One region of the Bacillus jepli genome, then DNA from elsewhere that is predicted to be linked to it. Evidence: predicted binding sites of a transcription regulator. Region 1 holds the regulator's gene; each other region holds the start of a gene.

Region 1 (5,348 bases):
GCTGTTTTCGTCTACTTTGAGCGCGTTTCGTTGTTGAAGCTCTGACTAGGTTTTTCGCGATGAAGTCTTTTAGTTTTTCGACTTCTTCCTGTTGTTTTTCATATCTTTTCAAATCAAGTTCATAGTTTTCAGCCTTTAATTTTAAATAGTTGCTGTAGTTTCCGACATATTTCGTGCTTGTGTGTCTTGAAATTTCATAGACCTGGTTGACTACTTTATCAAGGAAGTAACGGTCATGGGATACGATTAAGAGCGCTCCTGGATAGCCTTGGAGATATTGTTCAAGCCAGGTAAGCGTGCTGATATCGAGGTGGTTTGTCGGCTCGTCCAGAATCAATAAATCAGGCTTGGAAAGTAATAATTTACAAAGGGCTAGGCGTGTCTTTTGACCACCGCTCAAGCTAGATATTTTTGTTTCGTAGTATTCTTCTGTAAAATGAAACCCGTGTAGAATGGAACGAATATCAGCTTCATATTGATAGCCACCCTGTTCTTTAAAGTCGACCTGGAGCTGATCGTATTCTTCAAGGAGTTTTTGATAGTCAGCTGGATTTTCAAAAACGGAGGGGTCCCCCATTTTTACTTCAAGGTTTCGTAAGTCTTTTTCTAGTTTCTGTAAGGGTGCAAAGACGGTAAGCATTTCTTGCCAAATGGTAAGCGTTGATTCAAGTCCAGTGTCCTGTGCGAGATAATCGATTGTGACACTTTTCGGCTTAATGATTTCACCGCCATCATGTGACATCTGTCCTGCAATAATTTTTAATAGAGTCGATTTTCCGGCACCATTTCGACCAACAATGGCAATGCGGTCGCGAGTTTGTACTTCTAATTTTATATTGGATAAAATAAGATCAGCAGCAAAATATTTTTTGAGCTGATTTACTTGTAGTAAAATCATGCTATTTCACCTCTTGTTTCTAACAACAGTGTATCTTATATTATCTTAATAGAGCAACTGCAATGATAATGTTCACAGATGTTACAAAGACAGATGTGGTAAAATAGTGTATAGTTTATGGGAGGGTTCGATATATGTCATCATTTACCCATTTTAATGAGCAGGGTCGTGCAAGAATGGTCGACATTACAGAGAAATCTGATACTGTTCGTACAGCGATTGCAAAATCAAGTATTACTGTAAATAAATTGATTTATGAGCAAATCATAAATAATGAGGTTAGCAAGGGAGATGTTCTTGCTGTTTCTCAGGTTGCCGGTATTATGGCAGCTAAAAAAACATCAGAGTTAATTCCGATGTGCCATCCGTTAGCATTAAAGGGCGTCGATATCAGCTTTAATTGGACGACCCAAGATGATTATATTTTACATATTACCGTATCAGTTAAAACAAAGGGTAGTACCGGCGTAGAGATGGAAGCCCTTACGGCCGCATCGGTTTGTGCGTTAACTGTATATGATATGTGTAAAGCAGTTGATAAAGGGATGGTGATTGGGCCAACCTATTTAGCTGAAAAAACAGGTGGAAAAAACGGTGATTTTAAAAGGCCAGTAGCGGGGGAATAAACATGAATTTGGAACAGTCAAAAATACCACAAGCAACTGCCAAAAGGCTGCCACTTTATTATCGGTTTTTAAAAAACCTGCATGCCTCGGGGAAGCAGAGGGTATCGTCTGCAGAGCTAAGTGATGCGGTCAAGGTTGATTCCGCCACGATTAGGCGAGATTTTTCCTATTTTGGGGCATTGGGAAAAAAAGGGTATGGCTATAATGTGAATTATTTATTATCCTTTTTTAGTAAGACCCTTGATCAGGATGAATTAACAAAGGTTACGTTAATAGGTGTCGGTAATTTAGGTACCGCATTTTTACATTATAATTTCTCAAAAAATAATAATACAAAAATTGAGCTTGCGTTTGATGTGGATTATAATAAGGTAGGTAGTAGTATTGGTGGAGTCAAGGTATACCATTTAGATGATCTTGAAAAAGAATTGCCTGATGATGTCACGGTTGCTATTTTAACAGTTCCCGTTGGCGCAGCACAGGCGATTACGGATCGCCTCGTAAATAAGGGGATCAAAGGTATCCTTAATTTCACACCAGCAAGAATCAATGTGCCTGAACATATACGTGTTCACCATATTGACTTAGCTGTTGAATTACAAGCACTTGTTTACTTTTTAAAGCATTATTCGAATGAAGAATAGAAATATATTTTACACTTGTTGGGAGGTGACTTACTGTGGGAAGTCTTGGATTTGGTAGTATCCTATTGATTGTATTTGCAGCGTTACTTATTTTTGGACCGAAGAAGTTACCTCAATTAGGAAGAGCAGCAGGTAATACTTTGCGTGAATTCAAAAACGCAACAAAAGGTTTAGCAGATGATGACGATGATGATGTAAAAAAGAATGAAACTCCTGATGTGAAGTAATGATAGGATGAGTCATATGAACGAAAAAGAAATGTCCGTCTACGATCATATTGGTGAGCTACGAAAACGACTGATTTATGTAGTCGTTTTCTTCTTCATTGTTGCATTAGGAAGCTTTTTTCTCGCAGAGCCGGTCATTCTTTACTTGCAAAATGCGGAGGAAGCAAAAGAACTGACAATGAATGCTTTCCGTATGACAGATCCAATTAAAATTTATATGCAATTTGCTTTTATCATTGCGCTCGTTATCTCCTCTCCTTTTTTACTCTATCAGCTATGGGCGTTCATCAGTCCAGGTTTGTATGAAAAGGAAAGAAAGGTAACCTTGAGTTATATTCCGATTTCAGTAGTCTTATTTTTAGTAGGGGTGTCATTTTCCTACTTTATTCTATTCCCATTTGTTGTGAATTTTATGACGAGGTTAGCAGCCCGCCTTGATATTAACCAGGTAATCGGGATTAATGAGTATTTTCAATTCCTGTTACAGTTGACCTTACCGTTTGGCTTTTTGTTTCAATTGCCGGTAGTCGTCATGTTTCTCACAAGACTCGGTATTGTCACACCGATGTTCTTATCGAAAATACGAAAATATGCGTATTTTATTCTATTAGTAATTGGAGGGCTAATTACGCCTCCTGAAATAATCTCTCATTTAATGGTTACTGTGCCGTTATTCGGATTATATGAAATCAGTATTCTTGTATCAAGAAGTGCCTACAGAAAGGTACTCAAAGCGGAAATGATGGCAGCAAATAGTATGGAATAAACAAAAGTCCAGAAAATAGAAATAACCTCCGGATGGAGGTTATTTTTTTTCCTTTGTCACTTTTTTTATTTTGAAGTGCAGGGTAAACATTCTGATTGCCACACCAAAGTCGAAGGTTGCGACAACGGCTAGAAGGATTGTGGAAAAGTTCCAGACTGTCTCCGTTGCACTATTAATTGCAATATAAGTAAATAAAATTCCCATTAATGCGTAAATGATGCCCAAGGCAAAAGGTGAAGTTCTTCGCATAAAATTAAAAGCCTCCAATAAATGTCTGTTGCAGCTTCTCGGCTTGCTTCATGATCCTTTCTATATCATCTGCAAAAACTGTCTGTACCACTACAACAAAAGTATTCATCGCCACATGTGCAAAAATTGGTACAATAATTCGTTTTGTTTGTACATAGAGGAATGCAAAGGTAAAGCCCATTGCCGTATAGATAAGGATATGAGTGAAATCCATATGTACAACCGCAAAAATTAATGAACTAATTAAGCCAGAGATGAAAAAGTTGAATTTTTTATATAAAGAACCAAAGATAATTTGGCGGAAAATAATCTCTTCAAGAATTGGACCAATCACCGAAACAACAATGACTAGCAATGGCAAAGATTTTACCAGTGTCAAAATTTCTTGGGTGTTCTCAGAGCCTGGCTCAATGCCAAATAAATGAATTTCAATATTTGCCGCAACCACCTGGGCTGTCATGGCCATAAAAATACCTGCAATCGCCCATCCAATTGCCTCACCTTTAGAGGAACGTCGTAAGTTCTGATGTCTCTCTCTCATATCTTGCCTTAATAAAAATAAAACAATCGGAAGTGCAGCGACAAAACTAATAACAGTCCAAAGTGCAATAATTGTATTTGTAGCAGTGGCTGGATCTAAGTTTTTTCCAACACCTAAAGATAGTAAAAGCGGAATCCCTAAAATCCCAGAGAACTGCATGACGATGTACGTTAATATGACATACCAATATCTAGCTTTCATGAAAATCTCCTTTTTATAGACGGAATGATTGAAAATTGTCCACCTTTTGTATTGTAACATATATTCATTTCTTTCCTTTAGTATAATGCAAATTCGAAATTTCATTGAAAGAAAATAAATTGTTGGTTTATTTTTCCTGTTTGTAACATAGGATAGGTAGGGTGGACAAATTATGCATGTGAAAATGAATCTTTTTTCCAAATTTCTATATCAAATGACTTGCAAAATGGCTAGAGATTATTTAATATAATAATTGTGTTAGCACTCAGGTGGTTTGAGTGCTAATAAGAAGACGAAACTAATATTTAAATTATTTGAGGAGGTCGTTTCACTTGTTAAAGCCATTAGGTGATCGCGTTGTTATTGAACTAGTTGAATCAGAGGAAAAAACTGCAAGCGGAATCGTATTACCAGATTCTGCAAAGGAAAAGCCTCAAGAAGGTAAAGTAGTTGCTGTTGGTACAGGTCGTGTTCTAGACAGTGGTGAAAAGGTAGCTTTAGAGGTTGCGGTTGGTGATCGCATTATCTTCTCAAAATATGCTGGTACTGAAGTGAAATACGAAGGTACTGAATACTTAATTTTACGTGAAAGTGACATTTTAGCTGTTATTGGTTAATAAAAAGCAGCATTTTATATCATAAGATTCATTAACTTTATTCAGAAAAAGCCTGGATAAAGTTAAATGCCTCCGGCGGATGCCACGATTTTTCAAAGGAAACTTTTCGAGCTTGCTCGAAAAAAATCGGGCGCAAATACGCCAAGGCGCATTTGATTATATTGAGGAGGGCTTAATTATGGCAAAAGAAATTAAATTTAGTGAAGATGCTCGTCGCGCAATGCTACGTGGTGTTGATGCATTAGCAAATGCTGTAAAAGTAACATTAGGACCAAAAGGTCGTAACGTGGTTCTTGAGAAAAAATTTGGTTCACCACTTATCACAAATGATGGTGTAACAATTGCAAAAGAAATCGAACTAGAAGATGCATTCGAAAACATGGGTGCTAAACTAGTAGCTGAAGTTGCTAGCAAAACAAATGATGTTGCTGGTGACGGTACAACTACTGCAACTGTTCTAGCTCAAGCAATGATTCGCGAAGGGTTAAAGAACGTTACAGCTGGTGCAAACCCAATGGTAGTGCGTAGAGGTATTGAAAAAGCTGTAACTACAGCTGTTGAAGAATTAAAAGCTATCTC
Region 2 (5,348 bases), 3.3 Mb from region 1:
TCTAATGAATCAAATCCCACATCTCCCCGCGCAATCAGCTGATAATAGTTAGCAGGGATGACAACACTGATTGCCCGAATATCGGGATACGCTTTTTTATATGGCTCTGTTCCACTGAATGCCGCGTACGCTGTCATAGCGTAAGAGATTCCGTATGGGACAGTATTAGTTCCAACACTGGCAGGGTTTTCTACAATTCCGCCCGGTTCGACCGTAATCAGCGATCCTTTATATTCTCGACGAATCGATTCAGCAATCCCTTCCGTAAAAACAGACCAAGCACCGCCTGTTCGTCCACCGATGATGGTCGTTCGAATATCATCTGAAGTACCAACAGAAACCGCGCCAACCTGATTCATGCAACCTGCCAGTAGTAAACTACTTATTAATAAAATGAAAGATAAAGTCCAATTTCTTTGAAACATTATGTTTACCCCCCAATGGGTGATCTTATTGATTAAATAAATCTACACTCAACTTTTTAAATCAGAGGGATTTCTTGTTTCCTTCTTTTACCTGTAAGCTAATATCAAGGGCTTTCACCGAATGAGTTAAAAATCCTAACGAAATATACTGGACACCTGTTCCGGAGTAGGTTGCTAAGTTATCTAAGGTAATTCCCCCAGAGGCTTCGGTGATAATGCCTATTGGAACTAATTGTGTGAATTCCTTCACCTCTTCTGGGCTCCGATTGTCAAACATGATGACATCGGCACCAGCATTTACGGCTTCTAAAACTTCTTCTGCGTTTTCCGTTTCAACCTCAATTTTTACCATGTGACCGATTTTTTCGCGTACGGCTTGAACCGCTTTTGTAATGGAACCACAGTAGGCAATATGGTTATCTTTAATCATGACACCATCATAGAGGCCAAATCGATGGTTCTTGCCGCCTCCGGAGACGACTGCATATTTATCAAGCATCCGGAGTCCTGGAATGGTTTTTCTAGTGTCACAAATATGAATGGAGGGATCGTTTAAAGCCTCGACACATTTATTTGTGACCGTGGCGATTCCACTCATTCTTTGCAAGAGATTTAAAATGACTCTCTCACCAGTAAGCAGGTGAGCAGTTGGTCCGCTAACAGTTGCAATGGTATCACCAACTGAAACTCGATCTCCGTCAGAAAAACGTTGTTCGACTTTGATTGAAGGATCCAACAAATGATACGCTTCTTTAATAACGGCTAATCCAGAAATAATTCCACTTTCTTTCGCAATGAACACACCTTGACTTGTTTGCTCAATGGGAAAGATCGATTGACTAGTGACATCATGTTCACCTATATCTTCAAGTAAAAATTCCTGTAGCATTTTTCGTAATTTTAATAGATTCATAGTTTGCCTCCTCAACTAAATAAGTTTGATAATAATTTCACAAACTTAGGCATATTCCGTTGTAAATTATCTTTTGTTCTCATGGTGAAATTACATCTGTCTTGTCATCTATATTTACATAATACCAACAGAATATCAATAGTATCATTTATAAAATTTTTGGTTGTTATTGCATGTGGATAGGGGGGAGGAATTGAAAAAGCACCATCGGAAGCTAATCCCTGATGGTGCCATCATTGTTTGTCTAGTTCCAGGCGCCATCGGCTTTCTGGACTAGCCAATCGCTTCGGAATGTAAGATGCACCTTCTGTCAGCGCTTGTCTTATGCTTGGACTTGCACAGGACAAGGAAGGCTTCGGCAGCATTATCATCGCACGAAGGAAATGCATGGCATTTTCGAGGAAGTGCTGACATCGACGTTCGCCACAGGACGTGGCGGTAGTTAGTCGATGTTCCGCTACCAAGGCGCTTTGCACATTTCTTGTTAAATAGCCCAGTTTCCGTTGCGGAAGAGAGGTTCAATTTTGCCATCGGCAGTGATGCCGTCGATATCCATTTCACCTGAGCCTACCATGAAATCAACATGCGTGATACTTGAGTTTGCGCCTTTCATCAAAAGCTCATCACGTGACATTGTTTTACCACCTTCAATACAGAAGGCATATGCATTTCCAATTGCAAAGTGATTGGAGGCATTCTCATCAAAAAGCGTGTTATAGAAAAGAATTTTTGATTGTGAAATAGGTGAGCTATGTGGAACAAGTGCAACCTCACCTAAATAGTGACTACCTTCATCTGTTTCCACAAGACGTTTTAAGGTATCTTCACCTGTTACAGCCTTCACATCAATGATTCGTCCATTATCAAAGGTTAATGTAAATTGGTCGATTAGGCTTCCGCCGTAGTTAAGTGGCTTAGTGCTACTGACAAATCCATTTACACCATCCTTTTTAGGAACGGTAAACACCTCTTCTGTCGGCATATTGGCAACGAACTCAATATTTTGTTCGTTTTCACCACCGCCGCCAATCCATACATGGTATTCAGGTAATTCAACGACTAAGTCAGTGCCAGGTGCTTTATAATGTAATTTTTTGTATTTTTTGTTGTTTAAGTATTCAACTTTAGCATGCAAGGCTGCGTTATGTTCCTTCCATGCTTGAACAGGATCGTCAACGTCAACACGAGTTGCTTGGAAAATAGCATCCCATAATTTTTCGACCTGCTCTTCTGAAGAGAGGCTTGGGAAAACTTTTTCGGCCCAACTTTCAGAAGGGACAGCGATGACAGACCAGCTGATTTTATCAGCCTGAGAGTAATTTCGATATTTTTCAAGTGCTTTACCTGCCGTTTTATTGGCATGGGCTATGCGCTCCGGGTTGACGCCTTTTAATAGGTCCGGATTAGAGGAAATGATCGATAAAAAGGCTGCTCCATTTTCCGCTAGTTCTTCCATTCCTTTTGCCTTCCACATTGGATAGTCAAGAAAGGCCTCATCTGGTGCAAGATCAAAGCGTGTGCGGGTAATCTCGTCATCATTCCACTCAATATATACATTTCTCGCTCCAGCCTCATACGCTTTCTTTACAACTTTCCTTACATATTTTACGGCTGAAATAGGTGCATTTATAAAAAGGTTCTGTCCTTTTTGAACATTAACACCAACGCGAACAGCTAAATCAGCATATTTTTCAAGCATTTGTTCGAATTTAGACATATGTATTCTCCTTTTTGGTGGTGCTATACATAGCACGAATGTAAGTGTTACCTTTCTAGTGTATCAGAACCGCTTCGGTCAGCGAAATACAAATTTAACTTTATTCAGTAGGAGTCTCTACTTTTGTTGGAGTGGATGAATGCAAGAAGAGTAACTATCCAATCCAGGACTGAATAAAGTTAAATGCCTCCGGCGGATGCCACAGATTTTCAAAGGAAGTTTTTCGAGCAGTAAGATCAAAGACTAAAAACGCCACTTCCTGTGGCAACGTCTTTGTGACCCACCTCGTGTGGGCCTAAAAAATCTGGGCGCAAATACGCCTTGGTGTATTTGATTAAATAAATAGGCGAACGTATATTGACATGATGATTGATGTGATTTAATGTATTAAGTGTACTATATGATGTGATACACATAAAACACAATTGACATAGAACAACTGAAAGGGGTGTTTTGCTTGTATTTTCAGTTAGATGAACGAAGTAATACACCGATTTGGGAACAAATTGTAAACCAAGTCAAGGAGCTCATTTTAAAAGGAGTCCTTCAGCCGGATGAAAAATTATTAAGTGTTCGCGAGCTTTCTTCAACTTTACTTGTTAACCCAAACACCGTCAGCAAAGCCTATCAAGAGCTTGAACGACAAGGAATTATCGAAACACGAAGGGGAAAGGGTACATTTGTTTCCGAACAGCTTCCAAAGAAAGTGGATGATGAAAAAGTGGAAGAAATCAAACAAACATTAAAGCATTTACTCGTAGAAGCTTCTTATCTCGGGATAAATAAAGAAACATTTGTTGAGTGGATTGAAAAGTATGTAGAGGAGTTAGGAGGGAAGGATAGCAATGCTTAATGTACAAAATCTTTCAAAAAGCATTGAAGGAGAAAAAGTCTTACATGATATTTCTTTTTCAATTGGCGAAGGATCAATTGTCGGCTTGGTCGGTCGAAATGGAGTCGGAAAAACAACATTATTAAGAAGCCTCGTTGGCATTTTAGATGCGGATCAAGGGGAGGTTGTGTTTCAAGGGAAAAACATCGTGACAAACCCTGAGGTGAAAGGGGAAATGGTGTTTGTTCCTGATTCAAATACCACATTTAATGGCTACAGTATCAAAGAGCTTGTCACTCTATATGAAGCGATTTATGTGAATTTCGATAAACCTTATTTTTATCAGCTTTTACAACGCTTCAACCTTCCAGAAAAGAGAAAAATACGTACCTTTTCACGTGGGATGAAGGCTTTATTATTTATCATTTTGGCTATTTCAACAAGAGCAAAACTGATTATATTAGATGAACCAACAAATGGGCTAGATGCGATTGTAAAAAGGAGAATTCTCCAGTTTTTATTAGAGGAAGTGTCAGAATCAAAGATCTCGCTTCTGATTTCTAGTCATCATTTAGATGAACTCGAAAAAATCGCAGATACCATCATCATGCTAAAGGATGGCGAGGTCGAATCGATCGTCACAATGGAGGATGCAAGACTCCATTATAAAAAGATTCAGGTGGTATTCAAAGAAAATGGAATTCCTGAAGAAATCAAGCAACTTTCAAATATTGAAGTCTTATCTCAAATTGGTCGGGTAAACACGCTTTTAATAAAAGGAAATACAGAAGAAGTAGTATCACGTTTAAAAGAGGAGCAACCATTGCTAGTAGAGGAATTACCCATGTCACTTGAAGACATGTTTGTGTCTGCATTAGGAGGGGATGACATTGTTTAACAAGGCACTTTGGCTAAAGAATTATAAGCAATCAAAGTTTGTGGTGTGGGGGCTTTGGTTGGTTTGTCTTTACTTTCCATATAAACTGAATAACTTTTTAAGTATCGAAGAGAATTCACTTTTACACTGGGATGAATGGGGAAATTCAGAGCCATACACATTTTATTTTGGGAATTTCTTGGAGGTAGGATTGTTTCAAGTTCTTGCATCCATACTCTTGGCCACAGCTTTAATTGGATTAGAACGAACAAATCAAAGCTTTGATTTTACACTAGCATTACCTTACAAGAGAAGTGATATCTTTTTCTCCAAGTGGATATTTGGCGTATTTCATCTGACACTAGCAGTGGCAGTAAGTGTGTTAATCTCAATGTTTGTACTCGGCAATTCTGTGATGAATGAATATCTTCCAATAGCGGCACTCGGGTATTATTTTGTGATTGCTCTTGCCACTCTTATCGGGGTCTTTACGTTTAGTTTGTTCATTGGCTTAATTGGAGCAAGTTTTGTTTCACAATTTGCCTTTAGTTTGATCTTTCTATTCTTGCCATACGGACTATATA
Region 3 (5,348 bases), 330 kb from region 1:
TATGGCTTTCTTTTCAGGTGTTGCTTCCCCGGATTCCTTTTCATAAATCCAGTCCGGTAAGAATTGAATGAATTTTTGTTTTCGCTTTAGGTCAATTGCCGTGTGCTTTGCTATCGAAAAAATCCATGTCTTCATTCGTTCTGGATTTTGTAGGCTACCAATGTTTTTCATGACCTTAATAAAGGTTTCCTGTGTAATATCTTCCGCTTCCTGACGGTTGTTTGTATAAAACAACGCAAAATGATAAACATCCCGGTAATACATGTCGTAGATTTTTTCTATATCAAATGACATATTCTCCAATGCCTCGCCCCCAATCAAGAATAAGTCGTATCAATGACTATTTTGTTTCAACCTTTTTTTAAAAAACTTCATCCTTTTACATTTCTCACTATCTTCTCTTTTTCCTGCAATAAAAAAAGAGTATGAAAACGATGTTCATACTCTTAATGGACGAGGGGATAGGTTCACTACCCCTGTAAATATATGGTAGGACAAGGAACCTGTCCCTATGACCCTAGTATTCTTTCTGCGTTTTTGACGCGTTCTTCGGTTGGGGGTTCGACATCCTTAAGTTTGTATTCAAGACTGAGGCTTTCCCATTTGTATATTCCGAGCTTGTGATACGGAAGAACCTCAATTTTTTCCACGTTTTTTAAGGTTTTTATAAACGCTGATAGGTTCGTAAGGTCCTCGTCATTATCACTTATTGTCGGAACTAACACATGGCGAATCCAAACGGGAACATTTTTGTCTGATAAATATTGTGCAAAATCAAGGATATGCTCATTGCTCATGCCGGTTAATTCCTTATGCTTCACCGGATTGATTTCCTTAATATCGAGTAAAATCAAATCGGTTAGTGGGAGCAACTTCTCTAATCGTTCCATGAATTGTGGAGAACGAGTAAAGCATCCACCAGAGCTATCGATCGTGGTGTGTATCCCAAGCTTCTTGCATTCTGTAAAAAGTTCAATTAAAAAATCAAGTTGTAGCAAGGGCTCACCACCACTTACGGTTACACCGCCACCTGATGCCTGAAAAAAAGGAAGATAGGTTTTGATATCATCGATAATCTCTGAAACACTTATTTCCTTTCCCCTATTTAATTTCCAGGTATCAGGGTTATGACAGAACTGGCAACGGAGCAAACACCCCTGAGTAAAAATGACATATCGTAGTCCTGGTCCATCTACAGTCCCACAGGTTTCAATGGAATGAATGCGTCCGTTCATGCTTTTCGTCCTCCTTATTTCTTACATACTTTCGTGGAATGTACGATTTACAACATCAATTTGCTGTTCTCTTGTTAGTTTGATAAAGTTCACGGCATATCCTGATACACGAATCGTTAATTGTGGATACAGCTCAGGATGCTCCATTGCGTCTAATAATGTTTCGCGATCAAAGACGTTCACATTTAAGTGATGTCCTTTTTTCATCGCATATCCATCAAGTAAGCCAGCTAGATTGCTGATTCTCGCTTCTTCCTCTCTTCCTAGTGCTTTTGGAACGATAGAGAAAGTATTAGAAATGCCATCTAAGGCGTATTCATAAGGTAGCTTTGCAACAGAACTTAAGGATGCTAGTGTACCCTTCGTGTCACGACCGTGAAGTGGGTTAGCGCCTGGTGCGAATGGTTCCCCTGCCTTACGGCCATCTGGTGTGTTGCCTGTCTTTTTACCATACACTACATTAGATGTAATCGTTAAAATGGATTGAGTGTGAACAGAGTTGCGATAGGTTTTATGCTTTTTAATCTTCGTCATAAAACGTTTTACAAGTTCAACCGCGATGTCATCGACAAGGTCATCGTTGTTGCCGTATTTCGGGAAGTCTCCCTCAATCTCATAATCTACGACAATTCCATTTTCATCACGAATTGTTTTAACTTTGGCACATTTGATGGCACTTAGTGAATCCGCAACAACGGAGAGCCCCGCAATTCCACATGCCATCGTACGTAAAACTTCTTTGTCATGGAGTGCCATTTCCAAACGTTCGTAGCTGTATTTATCATGCATGTAGTGAATGACATTTAAAGTGTTAACATAAAGCCCTGCAAGCCATTCGAGCACGACATCATATTTTTGAAGGACCTCCTCATAGTCCAAATACTCAGAAGTAATCGGTGAGTAGCTTGGTCCTACTTGAATCTTCAGCTTTTCATCGATCCCACCATTGATTGCGTAAAGTAATGCTTTTGCAAGGTTCGCTCTAGCACCAAAAAACTGCATTTGTTTACCGATTGCCATTGCAGAGACACAGCACGCGATGCCGTAATCATCACCATACGTTTCACGCATGATATCATCGTTCTCATACTGGATAGAGCTAGTTTTTATAGACATTTTCGCACAATACTTTTTATAGCTTTCAGGTAGGTTCACAGACCAAAGGACCGTTAAGTTTGGCTCTGGTGCTGGTCCAAGATTGTCTAATGTATGCAAGAATCGGAACGAGTTTTTCGTAACTAATGGACGACCATCAATTGCTACACCTGCTAGTGATTCTGTCACCCAGGTTGGGTCACCACTAAATAGTTCATTGTAATCTGGTGTTCTCGCAAACTTCACGAGTCGGAGTTTCATTACAAAATGGTCAACAATTTCCTGTGCTTCTTCCTCTGTTAACATTCCGTTTGCTAGATCTCTATCGATATAGATATCTAGGAATGTAGACACACGCCCTAAACTCATCGCAGCCCCATTTTGTTCTTTTATAGCAGCTAGATAAGCAAAATATAGCCATTGAAAAGCTTCTTTTGCATTTGTAGCTGGTTCAGATATGTCATAGCCATATGTGTTTGCTAGTTCCTTCAGTTCCTGAAGGGCACGAATTTGCTCAGAAAGCTCTTCCCGGTCACGAATAATGTCATCAGTCATGGCTCCATTTCCGGTTTCAAGAAGGTCTTTCTTCTTATCTTCAATGAGTCGGTCAACACCGTATAATGCCACTCTGCGGTAATCCCCGATGATTCTTCCCCGACCATATGCATCAGGCAGGCCAGTGATGATTCCCGCTTTTCTCGCAAGTCTCATTTCTGGTGTATAAGCATCGAACACACCTTGGTTATGTGTTTTTCGATACTCAGTAAAGATTTTGACAATCTCCTCATCGATTTCAAATCCATAAGATTTTGCAGAATCAACTGCCATTCTAATTCCACCAAACGGTTGAAGAGAGCGTTTAAACGGTTTATCTGTTTGAACACCTACCACTTTTTCTTTTTCCTGATCAAGGTAACCAGGCCCATGTGAAGTAATCGTAGATACAATTTTTGTATCCATATCCAGTACTCCACCATTTTCGCGCTCCTGTTTTGTCAATTCCATGACCTGTTCCCAAAGAGCGTTCGTTGCTTCAGTTGGCCCCTTTAAAAATGCTTCATCCCCGCTATATGGTGTGAAATTCTCTAAAATGAAATCTCGTACATCAATATCCTTTTGCCATTTTCCTTCTTTAAAACCAGCCCATGCTTTCATTATCAATGACCTCCATTACAAGGTTTTTAAATGTGTTTTTTGATTACGTGTTTGTCTGAGTTGGATTGCTCACTACTGAACAAACTTCTTTACACCTTCATCATACAACGGGTAGGGTTGGTTGTCATGTGAAATATTTCACAAATTGGTGAAATTACCATTTTAGCCACAATTTCAACAAAATTTGGTCAAAAATGGTGGGTCGTAAAAATTGATGTTTTCATATCAGGGAACTAGCTACTCTAAAATAGATTGAGTGCGTCCACACTCTAGTTACTGGAAAGAGGCATCTTTTCAAATTTGACTGGAGTGCTACCAACCTCCTAATATATGGAGAGTCAAGCGCCTCCAACGCAGCTCGAGTACCACCTTCATCCTAATTCCTGGAAATTCATGTCACTCCATTACGTCTAGAATACCACCAATCTCCTAATTTCAGGAAAGCAATGCCCCTCCATCACAGCTCGAGCACCACCAATCCACTAATTCTTGGAAAACAATTGCTCTCCAACACGTCTGGAGTACCAGCAGCCTCTTAATTCTAGGAAAATAGCAACCTTCCAGAACGCCTTCTCATCCGAATTGTTCTGAACCCACCCCATATCCAATGCTGGTAAAGCAAGCTTGTCTGTATTATTATAAAATTAAATCAATTCTGGGATTGGGGGGAACACCATGTCAAAGCTAGTTATTACTCAAAATATCGAGCAGTCTCATCTCGATCAAATCCAGGCAATCATTCCTAGCTGGGAGATTGTTGCTGGGCGTGATTCATCTGTTTGGTTAGACCATTTAAAAGATGCCGAGGTGATTGTCGGGTGGAAAAAGGAGATTGCGGAGCATTGCATTTTTTCAGACTCCAAGCTTCGTTGGCTGCAAAGCTGGAGTGCGGGTGTTAACAGCATGCCTCTTACCGAAATGGAGAAGAAACACATTCTGCTCACAAGCGCCAATGGGGTTCATGCATATCCGATTTCGGAAACCATTTTTGCCTTAATGCTCGGATTGACAAGGAAAATTCATACATATGTTAAAAATCAGCAGGATAAAAAATGGCACCATTCTGATATGAAGCTTGAGATTCATGAAAAAACAATTGGGATCATGGGTGTAGGACACATCGGGAAAGAGACGGCCAAGATTGCAAAAGCATTTGGAATGACAGTTCTTGGTGTGCGCCATTCAGGACGTGAAGAGGATTTCGTCGATGAAATGTATACGACAGACCAGCTGTCAGAGGTTCTGCCAAGATGTGATTACGTTGTTGTAACATTACCTTTGACGAGTGAAACTCATCATTTATTTGGAGCAAACGAATTTAAGCAAATGAAGTCTTCTGCATTTTTCATTAATATTGGACGGGGCGAGATCGTCGTTGAGGATGAGTTGATTGAAGCACTGCGTTCCGGTGAGATCGCTGGAGCTGGGCTGGATGTGTTTACGAAAGAGCCACTAGATGAGAACAGCCCACTATGGGAATTTGAAAATGTGATTGTGACACCACATACATCTGGTTCAACTGAACATTATACAAAGCGTGTGATTGAAGATATCTTTATCCCCAATTTGAAGAGCTATGCCCAAGGTGGAGTACTACCGAAGAATGTGGTGGATTATAAAAAAGGATATTAGGGACAGTCGCTCTGCCCCTTGTAAAGATTGATGGGATGCGAAACCTCGTGTCCCAATCAATCCTCGTCCTTCACATCTATATCCTCTGGAATTGGTTCGCTTAGCCATTCTTCGTAAAGCTTTTTGTATTTTTCAAGTTGCTCCATCGTTGCATTGAATTGGTCTTTATTCAATAGGTACTGTTCGCCGTCAAAAAGGGCACGCACCTTTTTTTCTTGAATAAGCTTTTTC

The links. Region 1 encodes Rex, which represses fermentation and respiration genes when NADH is low (regulators of the CRP and FNR family bind a similar motif). Its sites were predicted from a motif close to TTGTGAAATATTTCACAA; they were not measured.
Region 2: the regulator Rex is predicted to act here: its motif matches at 1,364-1,381, upstream of nadC (carboxylating nicotinate-nucleotide diphosphorylase).
Region 3: the regulator Rex is predicted to act here: its motif matches at 3,612-3,629, upstream of pflB (formate C-acetyltransferase).

Annotation. Positions count from the first base shown of each region.
Region 1 is NZ_JBDFMO010000001.1:749,770-755,117, reverse strand. It holds gene ABC371_RS03775 (ABC transporter ATP-binding protein) at 1-898, opposite strand, end outside; gene moaC (cyclic pyranopterin monophosphate synthase MoaC) at 1,033-1,524, shown strand; gene ABC371_RS03765 (redox-sensing transcriptional repressor Rex) at 1,527-2,168, shown strand; gene ABC371_RS03760 (twin-arginine translocase TatA/TatE family subunit) at 2,204-2,395, shown strand; gene tatC (twin-arginine translocase subunit TatC) at 2,412-3,161, shown strand; gene ABC371_RS03750 (YdiK family protein) at 3,201-3,410, opposite strand; gene ABC371_RS03745 (CPBP family intramembrane glutamic endopeptidase) at 3,415-4,152, opposite strand; gene groES (co-chaperone GroES) at 4,485-4,769, shown strand; gene groL (chaperonin GroEL) at 4,948-5,348, shown strand, end outside.
Region 2 is NZ_JBDFMO010000001.1:4,044,438-4,049,785, reverse strand. It holds gene ABC371_RS20655 (TAXI family TRAP transporter solute-binding subunit) at 1-425, opposite strand, end outside; gene nadC (carboxylating nicotinate-nucleotide diphosphorylase) at 487-1,338, opposite strand; gene ABC371_RS20645 (aminopeptidase) at 1,823-3,055, opposite strand; gene ABC371_RS20640 (GntR family transcriptional regulator) at 3,513-3,908, shown strand; gene ABC371_RS20635 (ABC transporter ATP-binding protein) at 3,901-4,785, shown strand; gene ABC371_RS20630 (ABC transporter permease subunit) at 4,778-5,348, shown strand, end outside.
Region 3 is NZ_JBDFMO010000001.1:423,444-428,791, forward strand. It holds gene ABC371_RS02045 (RNA polymerase sigma factor) at 1-294, opposite strand, end outside; gene pflA (pyruvate formate-lyase-activating protein) at 510-1,235, opposite strand; gene pflB (formate C-acetyltransferase) at 1,257-3,485, opposite strand; gene ABC371_RS02060 (D-2-hydroxyacid dehydrogenase) at 4,161-5,117, shown strand; gene ABC371_RS02065 (excisionase family DNA-binding protein) at 5,174-5,348, opposite strand, start outside.